Regions from separate parts of the Vallitalea maricola genome, predicted to be linked through region 1. Evidence: riboswitches for the same ligand, from Rfam matches in the RefSeq annotation. Region 1 holds a riboswitch; each other region holds the start of a gene.

Region 1 (4,923 bases):
TTCTTTGCTTACCTTAACTATTTCATCAAGTTCGCATGACTCAAGAGCTACAATACAAGTCATAATCTTAGTTGTACTTGCCATAGCTCTTTCTTCAAAACCTTTTTTCTCCCATAATACTCTTCCTGTTTTCTTATCCATCAACAGAGCAGAGTATGCATATAATTTTTTTGGTTCATCATTGCAATCTTCTGCAGAAGCAATATTACAAGATAACATTATAGCAATCATGAATATGTATATTATTGTACTAGTTATTTTCTTCATCTTAATCATCTTTCTTATAGAATTCCTTATAATAATTTATAAGTAAAATGATTAATTTATTCCAAATTTTTAACCCTCTTCTGTTTTAAATTCTTTTTGTACTTCTTGTTGTGCTTCGATTTGGATAGTTGATAGTTTTTCTTCTTCTATCAGCGGTAATTCTTTTAAGGATTGAAATCCAAAATTTCGTAAGAAATCCTGTGTCGTTCCAAAAATTATAGGTCTACCCGGTGCATCCATTCTGCCTTTTTCACATACTAGATTATAGTCTATTAGTTTATTAATACAATGTACAGAACTTACACCTCTTATTTTTTCAACTTCTGCTTTAGTAATAGGTTGCTTATATGCAATTATTGACAAAGTTTCAAGTAATACATCTGTCAATACATAATTCTTTGCTTTATTATTAACTTTTCTTATATAATCGTAATATTCTGTTTTAGTACACATCTGATATGCATTATCAATCTCAATAATTGTTATGCCCCTATCAGGACTATCATATTTATCTATAAGATTATTCATTATCTTTTTAGTTGTGTTTTTATCTTGTTCTATAACATCAGCTATCTTATCAAGTTCAACAGCTTCTCCCATAGTAAATAATATAGATTCAATAATAGCTTCAATTTTACATAGTTGCATATTTATTCCCCTCTGTTCAAACTTTTATTTCTAAGTGTATATATAATCAATCTACATAAATATATCCTAAATCCTAAATATTCTATGTTATTTAGGCATTCAGGATTAATTATATTATATTATCATTATTTAAATCTGTATACTTTATAATGATATCATCAAATAGATCCCTTTGTACGATTAATATTTTACCCATCTTCATTAATTCCAAGACTGCAAGAAATGTAACAATTATTTCTACTTTGGATATTTGAGTTTCGAGAACATCTCTGAAACTTATGGTTTCGTACTGTTTTGATAAATTAATTATATAATCTATTTTATCATTTACAGTATATTCTTCTCTAACAATCTCACCAAAATCACTTCTTATAGTATCTATTTTATTATATTGCTTTTTCATAACAGATTGGAATACATTGTAAATCATAGAAAAATCAATATCTGATAGTATCTTACTGGTATCTACTTTTTCTTCATAGTTAAGAACTTCTGTTGGTATTGTAGGTTCTTTGAAAATAACTTTTTTAGCATCAATTTGTCTTATTTTCAATTTATCTCTAATATATTTAAATTTCTTGTACTCAATGAGTTTATTCATCAGTTCTTCTCTAGGGTCTGTTTCTTCTTCCTCTTCGTCTTCTATTGGTAACAGCATTTTAGACTTAATATTTATTAACGTAGCTGCCATTTCAATAAATTCACTCATAATTTCCATATTTTTTTCTTCTAACTTCTTGATATATTCCAAAAACTGTTCAGTTATTATAACAATAGGTATATCATATATATTCAATTTATTTTTGTCTATTAAATGTAACAATAAATCTAATGGTCCTTCAAATACTTCTAATTTTACAGGAATACTCAATTAAAAAACCCTTTCTTTATTTCTTATACCCCGCTAACTATCATAGTACTAAAAATACTATTTATAATAATATTTACTAGAGTACTAATAAATCCAGAAGCCAAGAATAAAATGAATAAAGCTTGAATAACTTTCTCGTATTGAACAAATTTGAAGTATGCACGTGGATTAAGAGCTTGAATTATTTTAACCATATCAAATGGTGGTACAGGTAATAAATTCACAACAACTATAGCTAAGTTAAATAGAATCAATATAAATAAAAACTTAGTTACATAATAATTCTGCCTAAATGTTGAAACAAAAATAGGTATTAAAACTGCCATTAACAGCAAATTAGATAATATACCAATTAATGTTATGGATATAAGACCTTTTTTCTTATCTCTTAATCTACCAGTATTAAAACTAAAAGGTTTTTGCCATCCAGCCCCTAAAAACATAAAAGAAATTATTCCAAATGGATCCATATATTTTAGTGGATTAAATGAAACTTTGGTTTCATTCTTATATAATGGATGAACTAAATACTTGTAACAAATAATTCTAGGATATTCATGAACACATACTACAATTACTGCACAGACAAAACTAATTACTATTTCTATTAATAATTTTATTGCTTCCATGTCTTACACCTCATTTTTCATTCTATAAGATATTGTACTAATAATTGGTTATAATTTCAAGCAATACTTGAAAAATCTTTGATTTATCCTAGATTATTATTAGGAGATATAAAATTTATGATACGTTATAAAAATGATATAGAAAAAAGAAATTTATCAGATGTATGGAGATATATAAAAATACTTGTTTAAACTCTAAGTATAAAATTAATTCAAAAATTACTTTGAGAGGGATCAAATATTATTCATTATTAAAATACCTTTTTAGCACTATAATCTGAAGGATCTTTTTCATAAGAAACTTTTACACCTTCTGATTTATATGCTGCATCAATGGTAGTGTCTACAACTATCCAATTGTTATCAACTAACACTTCATTCCAAGCATGATAGACAGAAGTGAAATTACTATCGCCATGAACAAGCTTTGTAGGAATGTTAAGGCTTCTAAGCATAACTGCAAATAGAGAAGCATAATCGTAGCATATTCCTTTTTCACTAGCTAACGTTTCATTAGTTGAAGGTAAATATCTGCTACTAACATTCTTTGCTTTTTCATCATCATATTTAACATTATCGATTATGTAATTATATATAACTTCTATTTTCTCTCTGTCAGTCTTGGCATCTTTAGTTAGTTCTTTAGCTAGAATAGCTGCTTTTGAATCGCTTGTCCAATGTACATTCTGAACACTTGCTAAGAATACTGTATTATTAGTTGTATCATTATGTACTTTACTAGATGTTAACAATTTGTACTTGTTACCATCAGCTCTTTTATATATTCCTACAGTATACTCACCATTGCCCATTTGTAATGGTAGCTCTTCATTTGAAGAATTAAGGTTATAGATATATTTATCCGAACCCTTCTTCACGACAACTTTTAAGTCAGAATAATTAGTAGTATCATAATTGATACTTACTGTGCCGTTATCAGCATTGACCTTTATAATTTCACTCTTAGCAAAAGCGGTTGTCCCAGCTAATGCTACAAAAATTAATGCAACTATAAAAGTTAATACTATTTTTTTCAGTTGTAACTCTCCCTTCGGCATCTGGCTATCTTCATATATGAAGACCCTATAGTTTTGCGTCCCTACCTCACGATAGGTTTGCCATATTCGTGGGAAAGAAAAGTAATAAAACTCTTCTTTCGGTAACTGGCTGCCATATCATTTTTGACTTAGGCCCTTTAGTTTTGCGTCTTCAGCTTTCACTGAATTTGCCACTTCGAGAAAAGATTTGACTACTAGGTAATCAAAGTCTTCCTCTGGTAACTGGCTATCATAGCTTATAATTAAGCCTTAGACCCTATAGCTTTGTGTCACATATTTTCATATGCTTTACGATTTACAGAATAATACGGTCAATACTGCCGACTCTTTGACTACCCTCTCATTGATATTATATCACATATTGTTAATTTGGTAAATATTTCTTTATATATTACATCTAATAAACAATAGATAGCACTAAGTTAATCTGATTCATTGCTCTAATAGATTCTCAGTATTTTCTAACAAAGAATAATCGCCTACTTCACCATGACCAGGAACAATTACATCAACACTTTTTTCACTATACTTTCTTTTTAATTTCTTTATGCTTTCTGACCATCCCATAATATTTGCATCTGCTGTATTACCTAAGTTTTCTGATTCAGCTGATTTCACCATACAACCACCAAACAATACTTTTTTACTAGGGTAATAAACGACAATGTTGTCAGGAGAATGGGATTCTTGTGGATAATAAAGTACTAATTTTTCATCTCCAAAAACAATTTCCATTTCCTCATCAATATCTATATTAACTATTTCAGTAGGCTCTATATACTCAAGTTTAGTGTAAACATCATAATATTTTTTCAATTCAGGATCTTTTAGCCAATCTAAAAAAAGCTTTCTAGCATCTTCTCCTCTTTCTTTAACCATATTTACCGTTTTTGATGTTCCTATAATCTTAATATCTTGTTCAGCAAGATATTTATTTCCACCTAAATTGTCAAAGTGGAAACCAGTATTTATTTCTATAAATTTAACCTCTTGACCTGCTCGTTCTCGGACCCACTCAATAATCTTTCTGGTTGCTTCGTTTTCATAAGGTGTATCAATTAGGGCTACATCACCATTTTTCATTTCAATAATCATAGAATTTCCATCCCATGGAAATTTATGATTTACTACTAAAACCCCCTTCTTAATTTCTTTAATGGTCAAACTATCATCAATATTAACTTCATCATCAATATCTAGCTTATAAATATAGTCATCCTTTTTAGCACTGCATCCAGCGGTAACCATTATTACTATCATCATTACTAATACAAAAAATTTTTTCATATAAAATTCTCCCTCATTATTCTTAGTATATCCCTTTATCATTTAATATTTTTAGCGCTATTTTGCGAGCGTTAACACCATTTGCATCACTATCGCCTTCAATGTTAACCGCAAAATAGTATACGTTATTATTTTTTTCCACATAACCAATAAACCATCCATT
Region 2 (4,923 bases), on a different contig from region 1:
GAAAAACAATAAGACTAAAGTCAGAATGGCTCAAGCATTTGTTGATAATGCTATGATATCTAAATCAGATGCAATAGAGTATGAATTAATAGAAGATGAATTAGAAACAAAAATTTCAAGTGTTATTGCAAAAAATTCAACTACTATAGAAGTCACTTTTAACGAACATATACAACCTATTACACTTGAGAATATATTAATATATGAGGCTAGTGGTACTACAGAAATTCTACCAATACAAGACATAAGTAAAAAAGAGTCAACAGATACGTATATTATCAAAACTTCAGAAGACCAGAAAATGGACGAAGAATACATTATGTTAGTGGATAAGGTTATAGATACTAATGGAAATCCAGCAAATACTTTAAATACTAATTTTATGGGATTTCGTGCTGATGAATTAGTATCCGATTTCTTCAGAATAAGTAAAGTAGAAGCTATAAGTAATAATATTATTTATGTTTATTTTACACATCCAATAAATGATAATGCTTTACAATCAGCTTTTTACACTATTGAAAAAGATGGAGCAGAAATTATTAAAGGTGATAATACTAATATTTTAATAAACAAATTATCTACTTGTAATAATGGCGTTTCAATATTTTTTAAAAGTTATGTATTTACAGAAGAAGAATATTTCAATTTAGATGTTAATGGACAATTGTCTAGTACTTATGGAGTTGGATTGAATAAAGGTGATGGGGACTCAGTAAAATTTAAAGCATCAGTATTACAAAATGATATTTTTAGTGTTGAAAGCTGTTTACCAGTAAATAATCGTACTATACAACTTAATTTTAATAAAGAGATTAACCCTAAAATAGCAAAACAAGTATTCAGTTATTATATAACAGACTATAATAATACTCCAATTAAAATTGATAAAGCTGAAGTACTGCAAGAAGGTGTTGATGCGGGGAAAGCTGTACGATTAACTATTAATTCAGTTATTTTGGTTAACAAAGAATACAAAGTACTAATTAATCATATGACAGATGTAACAAACCAATTTTCAATCTATGATAAAGAATATTTATTTACTGGAAATTATTATACTGTTAAAGATATTGAAATAGAAGCTGTTTTACCAGTTGATGAAAATACAATAATAGCTTATATTAGTAAACCACTTGATGAAGAATATGCTAAGATAGCTAGTAATTACCAAATACAAGGTATTACTACACCATCATTTATGGCTATACCAACAGCAGTCTATTATGACAATGAAAAAGATTCGCATATGATAAAGATTTATTTATCAAAAGATAAAAAATTGAAACAATCCCAATCTTATAAATTAAGAGCTATTACATTAAAGGACACCATGGGTAATGTACAACATGTAATAAAAACAAATCAATTTAATTTCACGTCCAGTAATTCAGTTGATATTTTTATCAATGAAGCCAAAATAATTGGAGATAAGACTATCAAAATAGGATTTAATAAAGAAATTGATTTTAATATTAATAATGTGCTAGCGTCAAATTACAAATTAATATATGTAGAAAATGGCGTAGAATACAGTAAGATACCTATAGGTGCAAATTATATAGATGAAAATACAATTACACTAAACTTTGATGTTTTAAATCTTGAAAAAGACTATAAAATAACATTTTCTAAATTAATTGATTATGGAAAAAATGAAACAGATAATAAAGATGGTAAATATTCTATGGAAGTTACTTCAGGAAATTAAAAGTTATTATATATCCCAATAACGTATGGTTATTGGGTTTTTTATTTCACAAATATATTATTAATATAAAGTTGAAATTTGTTTTAAATATAATATTAGAAAAACATATATTATGTATTGACTATATAAACATCTAATGATATTATTAAATTGTAAAATTAAATATAAGGGCAAACTTACTGAAAAGTAAGGACGCAAAGCTAGAGTCTAAGGTAAATACTATGACAGTTCGGCTGCTTTGAATCATATATATATTCAAAGCAGTTTTTATTTTGTCAAAAACTAGAATTATATAATTTTATAATTATTAGATTCGGAAAATAATAAAGCAATATTGCTTTATTTGTAATATATTTTAATATTAACAACATAATAATAAATATCATCATGTTGACAATATTATATTCAAGATAAGACTGATAATGATTTTCATAAGGTTAACCACGTTCCAAAAAAAACGAGGCTGAAAACAGAGAGCCTACCTCTATAAGAAAGAAGGACAGAAAACTATTATAAGAGGTGATTAGTTGAAAAAGAAGTTTTTAAAGAAATCGTTAGTGTTTTTGTTTGCTTTCATGTACTTAACGAGTAATTTAGTATATGCTCAAACAGAACAACAAGATTTAACTGGTAATATTATAATATCAGAAAATGTAACAGAAAATACAGGAGAGCCAGTGGAAAATCCAGGAGAGCCAGTGGAAAATCCAGAAGAGCCAGCTGAAAATTCAGGGGAGCCAGTGGAAAATCCAGAAGAACCAGCTGAAAATCCAGAAGAGCCAGTGGAGAATCCAGAAGAACCAGTGGAAAACCCAGGAGAGCCAGTGGAAAACCCAGGAGAACCAGTGGAGAATCCAGAAGAACCAGTGGAAAATCCAGGAGAGCCAGTGGAAAATCCAGGAGAGCCAGTGGAAAACCCAGGAGAGCCAGTGGAAAATCCAGAAGAACCAGTGGAAAATCCAGGAGAGCCAGTGGAAAATCCAGGAGAGCCAGTGGAAAATCCAGAAGAACCAGCTGAAAATCCAGGAGAACCAGTGGAAAATCCAGAAGAACCAGTGGAGAATCCAGAAGAACCAGTGGAAAACCCAGAAGAACCAGCTGAAAACCCAGCAGACCCAGGAGAAAATCCAAGTGAGTCAGGGGATAAACTAGATCAATCAGAGGATTTAGATGAACTAGAAAGTGCTAGCAGAGATATGGATATGTTATCCGCTATAATGCTAAATGAAAATGAGTATATTATTAGTTGGATAATTAATAAATCTGCTACATTAGCAGTAAATCAAGTAAGTGGTGCTGATATCAGAGTTGAAAAAGAACAAAATTATAGATATAAGTTAACAGCTACAGCTAATGACGAAAGTCATAGAATTGTAGGTTGGAAAATAACAGACACTAGTAATGGTTCTGAATCAATTTTTAGTAAAAGTGATATACGTATAGGAAGAAGACCAACATTATTTAATACAGATGTTGATTATAAAGTTAAGAAGAATAGAAGATATGAAGCTACTCCAATAGTTGAAACCATATATTCACTTACTGTAAATTATGATAATTCACTAGGAGAAGTATATATTGATGGTACCAAAGTAGATAATGGATATAGTGCAATATATGAAGAGGGTACTTCTGTTAATCTAAAGGCATATTCTTATCAAGGATATGAGCCACAAAATCAATTTAAGAATATGGATATTACTATTAACCAAAAAGAGATTATAGACGTAGTGTTTGATTCTAAGGAACAGGTATATGATAAAGACTACTATCCAGCAGATGGAAGTTTTGCAGGAATAGTAGGTCATGGACATGATCCAAAGGATAATCCATTGGAAGCCGCATTAAATATATCACCAGATAAAGATGTGTATGAAGTAGGTGACAACGTTAATCTAGAATTCAGTTACAATGTGGTTAGTGGTGATAATGGCGGTAATAGTTTAAATGAGGTTAAGGTATATAGGCATAATACTAGCACTCCATTATTTGCCGAGAATAATTTCCCTAACACTGTTCAAGATATAATAACTATACCAAGTACTAAAACTGAATTAGATAATAATTATGTATTTGATGTTAGTAGTAAAACTTATTCAAAAAATCTAGAGTTTGATTTAGTAGATCAATATAATGATGATCCTCAAACAATACTAGATTCAGCTACACAAAATATCAAAGTAAGTGTTTCTAATGTATGGTTAGATGCTCCTGTACTTAATACAATAGATGTAACCATGAAGTCAGGAAAAGTATATTGGGAGAAATTAGCTAATGCAAATGATTATGATATAAAAGTATATGATGAGAATGGAGTTTTATTAGATCATAGTTTGGTTATTGAATTTGATGATGTAACTAATAGATATTATGTAATTGATAATAGTTTAACTCCAGGTACTAAATATATCTATAAAGTAACTGCAAGTAATTCATTTATGACTAGTGAAGAAGCTGAAACTGAATTAGTAACTAAAGTAGCTACTATAAAAGTATATCTTGATAATACCTTAGTAAATAGTACAGATGGAAATTATGATTTTGCTAAGATTATAACATCAATAGTAGATGGCAAGTTTAATCTATCAGCTTATTCATATAGAGGATATGAATTTGACAGAATAGAAGGGGCAGCAAAAAATCATTTTGAAACAGGAATAGCAGATAATGTAACTATTGAAATATATTTTAATTCTAAAGAAGATATTTATGGCCATAAATTCTATTCACTAGATGGTACTGCTTATGGTGAAGAAGGAGAATTGATGGATGATTTAAGAACTGGTACTATCGAACTTGATAATCCTAGTACAGATGAAATTGATTATTCACATAGCCATACTATCACAGCAAGACCAGGTGAAAGTATTGATATTAATACTAGAATGACATGTATTGATGGAGATAATGAAGAAGCTAAATTATATGATTTATGGGTTTATGTTAATGGAGAAAAGTCGGATGATATAGGGCATATTGATATACCTTCAGATCCAGGTTTATCTGGTGTTCATACACTAACAATTCCTACATGGGATGAACTTACTGATCTAAATAATTTAACTTACAAATTTGATTTAATCGATATGCATAAATATACTTGGGCAGCAGGCTTAACTGATAGTTCAAGTATAGAAGTAGATATTGATATACCAGAATATCATAAGATTACTGTTGTTAAAAATAATGCTGTTGTTGGTATATCTGGACAG
Region 3 (4,923 bases), on a different contig from region 1:
ACTGTTAGCGAATTTCTTGAACTTCATGCAAAAAGTCGTATGGTTGAAAATGAAAAAGAAGTAATAAAAAAGATTATTGAAGCTGCTAATAATCTAGCAGGAGAAGCTTTTGACCTTAATACTCCTATCACCAGTTTAAGTGGTGGACAATCTAGAGCTTTGATGATAGCGGACACAGCTATTCTAAGTACATCTCCTATTGTGTTAATAGATGAAATTGAGAATGCTGGAATTGATAGAAAAAAAGCACTGGGTCTCCTTGTAAGCAAAGAAAAGATAGTATTAATGGCAACTCATGACCCAAGTCTGGCACTTATGGCTAATAAGAGAATAGTTATAAAAAACGGTGGTATATATAAGGTTATAGAAACAGGAAAAGAAGAAAAAGCTATGCTGCAAGAATTAGAAAAGATGGATAAAGTCATTAAAGGATTAAGAACTTCCCTCAGAAAGGGAGAAATAATTAATTATAATGATAATATTAGTAATATGAATGTTTATGAAAGTATCCATTGATAAGAACTATTTATCTTATAGAAAAGTTGCTGCGGAACGAGGCGTGGCTTCTTTTTTTTATAGAATATTAATAAACTTAAGGGTTTTTTAATGTTTATCTTATTGCGCATGTGCCTTGATTTAATGTATAATTGAAGAAATGTATTATTTTTACAACATAGAATAAGCTATTTACGCAGGAGGAAGTTTTTTATATGGATATTATTGAGATATTTAAAGCGTTGATTATTGGTATCGTTGAGGGAGTTACAGAATGGTTGCCAATAAGTAGTACAGGTCATATGATTCTAGTTGATGAATTTCTTAAGTTGAATATGTCGGAAGCTTTTAAGGAAATGTTTTTCGTAGTAATTCAGCTAGGGGCAATAATGGCAGTTGTGGTTATTTATTGGAAGAAGATTTTTCCCTTCTCATTTAAACAAAGACAATTTATTAAAAAAGATACTATTCTTTTGTGGGTAAAGATTGTCATTGCATGTATTCCAGCAGGAATAGTAGGTGTATTATTTGACGATAAGATGGATGAATTATTCTATAACTATCAGACAGTTACTATTACATTGATATTATATGGTATTTTATTTATTATCATAGAGAAATGGAACAAAGGCAGAACTTGTAAAGTTAATGATATCTCTGAGCTTACGTATCAGACAGCACTTATAATAGGTTTATTTCAAGTATTATCACTAATTCCAGGAACTTCACGTTCTGGAGTAACCATATTAGGAGCAATACTTATAGGAACATCAAGAACTGTAGCTGCTGAATTTACCTTTTTCTTGGCTATGCCAGTTATGTTTGGTGCAAGTTTAATCAAGATCATGAAATTCGGTTTTGCATTTACAAGTCTAGAATTATTGGTTCTTCTAACAGGAATGATAGTTGCTTTTGTAGTTTCAATATTAGCAATCAAATTCCTAGTAGGATATATCAAAAAACATGACTTCAAAGTATTCGGTTGGTACAGAATAGTGTTAGGAATCATTGTAATCCTATATTTTACAATATTTAAATAAAAATAGCATGATAAGGGGAGTATTCCCTTGTCATGCTTTGTTTTTTATACACGATCTAATCCTTCAGTTTGTTTTTTGACTAAAACACCTTCAGCTATTTCCCATTCTTTTGTCGCTATACCTTCATCATTAATGATGTAGCCGTTACTTGATAAAGGATATAAAAGGTCTTTTGTAAAATTACGTCCAGATGCTTCACATAACCAGTGAGTAGCTGTTTTCATTATTCTATTATAATCGTCTTCTGTTTCAGCAAATTGAAACAGTCTATTACTAACATTATAATAAACCTCATTATCTATTACAGTTGTATCTTCCATTTTCATCACCTCTTAGTTATGTTTTGCTAAGATTGATGAAATTATTTACTTAATACTATAATTGATTTTGGGAAAAATGCTTTTTTTGTAGGGAAATTCTTTTCTCAGCATTCTAAAAGCCAGAGCGAGGATATGAGTTTAAATTACAAAAATAAGTAATCGGGAATCTTTTGTATTTAAAATAAATTGAAAGTAAAGAATAATTATGTTATAATAAGTACAGTATTAAATATTGTTTTATTTAGAAAATAGCAAACCTATTGAAAAATAGGGACGCAAAGCTATGGGTCTAAGGGATTATATCCTAGGACTGCCAGGTTGCCGTATAATAATTTGATGGCAGTCACTATTAATAGTAGCTGTTTTTTTTGTCACATTTTTTTCATTGACTAAAAACGTTATATGAAATGTTATGTGGAGTGTAACAAGTTACCTTTTTTATATTAAAGGAATCTTCCTGCCATAAAATATAGTATATTTTATCATTTTTCTTGATGAAATTATTTTATTTGTTAATTAATAGTTGAAAGAGGGGATATAATGAAAAAAAATGATGTTTTTTATGATAAAGTATTTTTAGTAAAATTTTTGGAACAATTAAATATAGAATTAGAGTATAAGCGATTGGATGGTAAAAATGAAGAGCTGATCGCTGAAGCAGCAAAATGTCTTGCTGAAACTTTTGCAGGGATAACAGTAAAAGAAGAAACAATATCTGAACCGATGGTACAGGCTGTTCACTTATCTATTGATGATTTTAATGAATTTGTTTATAGTTACATGAAAAATGTTGTAGAACAAGGATTGTGTTATATAGCTATAAACAGAAAAAATAATAAAATCATAGGTGTATTAGCATGTGAAGACTTTGATCCAGATGAAGAGGTGCCTCCATTTACAGATAATTTAGAGCCCATGAATAAAATCTGTGAATTACTTGAAGTTCTTGATAAGAGGTTTTTGGATACTATTTATTACAAAACAGATAAAAAAATTAAAAAGAATGATTTTGTACATATGTTTATGATTGGTGTAAAATCAGATAAGCTAAAGAAAGAAATAGCAAAAGACTTAGTGAGAATCTGTCAGGATGATGCAATAAAAAGAGGTTATAAAGGTATGTTTCTTGAAGCTACCAATATCAAATCTGCTACATTAATCTCAAAATATTTTAAGTTTAAACTTGTTCATGATGAAAAAGGAATACTTATCCATACAAAATATGCTGAGACAGAACATTTTAAAGATATACCACCTGAAAAATCCTTGGATTGTAAATTATTCTATAAAGCCCTTGACCCAGAATATGATATTTAATATTAAATAACAAAACATTTAATAGGAGGTATACACATGTATAAAATTGAGGTAAATTCAAGTAAGAAATTAGTATCTTTAGTAGCTGAGGGAATGTTCACAATTGATGAAGCTAAAGATTGTATGAAAGATTATGAAAGTAAATTAAAAATGATTAATGTTAAGGATTATGTATTTTTAGTAGATGCAAGAAAACAATCAACTTCTACACCAGAAGTAGGAGAAGTATTAACAGAAGCATTAAAAAAATACTTGGATACACCATTCAAAAAGAGATATTATGTAAAACTTGATTCAGTTATTGCTATGTCACAAATAAGAAGACTTGGTGGAAAAGAATTTGTTGATAAATTTGAAGTAGTTAATACACCCGAAGACGTAATTAATAGTCTATAATATTTGTTAAATAACAAGTATAGATGGTAAATCCAGGGAATTAAGTATTTTACTCTGGATTTATTTTTTGCTTTGAATGAAATTGGTTATAGTGTTCATAATAAGATTAGTGGATATTATTATAGGCACAAAAGACATATAGTTATTATTAGGTATAATTTCTTGGTTGTAGTAAGTAAGAATCACGACAGAATATATAAAAAATTATGACAAATTACAAACTGATATCAAATAAATAATTGATTTACAATATACTTAAAATAGTTTATAATTAGTAGTGACAAAATAAGACAATATATTAGGAGGTATATAGTATGAAAAAAATATCAGCAATGATAGTATGTGTATTATCTGTGATGTTAATATTTGTTGGATGTGATTATAATGAAAATAAATTATATAATGCATTTAAGAAATCTCTAGAAGTCACTTCAAGTGAAAGTGATACAGATATTTCTGTAACATTAGAGACAGAAGGATTTTCAGAAGAAGATCAATTTAGCATTGCTACTGTAAAGATGTTATTACAGGATTCAAACATTAACATTCACACTAAATTACAGCAAAACAAACAAAAAACATCAAGAAAAATGTATGTAGATACCCAATTCGTTTTTGGTGGAATAGGAATGGGAGTAGAATATTGGGGAGATTTTAATATGTCACAAAAGAATTCTAAATCCCTCCAAGTAATAAAAGTACCATCTATAATGATGTTTTCACCTAGTGAGGAGTTAGCTGGAAAGGAATATCTTGTAATAAATCAAGATAACAATGAAGATATTACTTATGATAGTAAATTAGTATTAGAATTACAAGATAAATTAAATAAATTCTTAAAAGATTACGCTTTACAATATAACCCTAACTTGAAATTAGTGAAAAATAAAGGAAGAAAAACAATTGATGATAAGACAGCATATGTATATGAAGTATCATTAGACAATGAGTCACTAAGTAAGTTAATAAATTATTCAGCTAATAATTTATTAGATAATAAAGAAGCACTTAAATTCTTTAGTGAATATATGGACATTATATCAAAGATGGTTAACAAGTCTGAAGAAGAAGTGAAAAAAACTAAGGAAGAAATAGATAGTATCATAGAAAATATAGATGAAAATAAACCAGTATTAAAAGAAATGATTAATGGCTTTACTGATAAATTATGTAAGTGTAATTTATTAGGTGAAAAAGGTATCGTTATAGAATATGCTATCAATAAAGAAGGTTATATTGTTAATGAATCTGGTTTAATAGATTTGAATATAGATATTGCTAAAATAGAAGAAGTCATGGCTATAAAAGATAAATTGACTGATGAAGAATATGATGAAGATATCTTAGACGAAGAA

Evidence for each region. Region 1 has a riboswitch for cyclic di-GMP ahead of AACQ14_RS05075 (transglutaminase-like domain-containing protein). Riboswitches for the same ligand answer to the same signal wherever they lie in the genome.
Region 2: linked by a shared signal. The riboswitch ahead of AACQ14_RS00400 (hypothetical protein) and the one ahead of AACQ14_RS05075 (transglutaminase-like domain-containing protein) in region 1 are both predicted to bind cyclic di-GMP.
Region 3: linked by a shared signal. The riboswitch ahead of AACQ14_RS09190 (uroporphyrinogen decarboxylase/cobalamine-independent methonine synthase family protein) and the one ahead of AACQ14_RS05075 (transglutaminase-like domain-containing protein) in region 1 are both predicted to bind cyclic di-GMP.

The regions. Positions count from the first base shown of each region.
Region 1 covers NZ_BTPU01000015.1:3,911-8,833, reverse strand. Annotated here, with positions in the region: gene AACQ14_RS05095 (D-alanyl-D-alanine carboxypeptidase family protein) at 1-267, opposite strand, end outside; gene scpB (SMC-Scp complex subunit ScpB) at 337-915, opposite strand; gene AACQ14_RS05085 (segregation and condensation protein A) at 1,025-1,786, opposite strand; gene AACQ14_RS05080 (site-2 protease family protein) at 1,810-2,415, opposite strand; gene AACQ14_RS05075 (transglutaminase-like domain-containing protein) at 2,667-3,473, opposite strand; cyclic di-GMP riboswitch class I at 3,466-3,545, opposite strand; cyclic di-GMP riboswitch class I at 3,571-3,655, opposite strand; cyclic di-GMP riboswitch class I at 3,688-3,776, opposite strand; gene AACQ14_RS05070 (MBL fold metallo-hydrolase) at 3,906-4,760, opposite strand; gene AACQ14_RS05065 (BlaR1 family beta-lactam sensor/signal transducer) at 4,783-4,923, opposite strand, start outside.
Region 2 covers NZ_BTPU01000001.1:104,415-109,337, forward strand. Annotated here, with positions in the region: gene AACQ14_RS00395 (S-layer homology domain-containing protein) at 1-1,711, shown strand, start outside; cyclic di-GMP riboswitch class I at 1,871-1,952, shown strand; gene AACQ14_RS00400 (hypothetical protein) at 2,239-4,923, shown strand, end outside.
Region 3 covers NZ_BTPU01000027.1:99,676-104,598, forward strand. Annotated here, with positions in the region: gene AACQ14_RS09175 (ATP-binding cassette domain-containing protein) at 1-516, shown strand, start outside; gene AACQ14_RS09180 (undecaprenyl-diphosphate phosphatase) at 711-1,535, shown strand; gene AACQ14_RS09185 (hypothetical protein) at 1,580-1,855, opposite strand; cyclic di-GMP riboswitch class I at 2,096-2,181, shown strand; gene AACQ14_RS09190 (uroporphyrinogen decarboxylase/cobalamine-independent methonine synthase family protein) at 2,396-3,172, shown strand; gene AACQ14_RS09195 (hypothetical protein) at 3,209-3,568, shown strand; gene AACQ14_RS09200 (hypothetical protein) at 3,883-4,923, shown strand, end outside.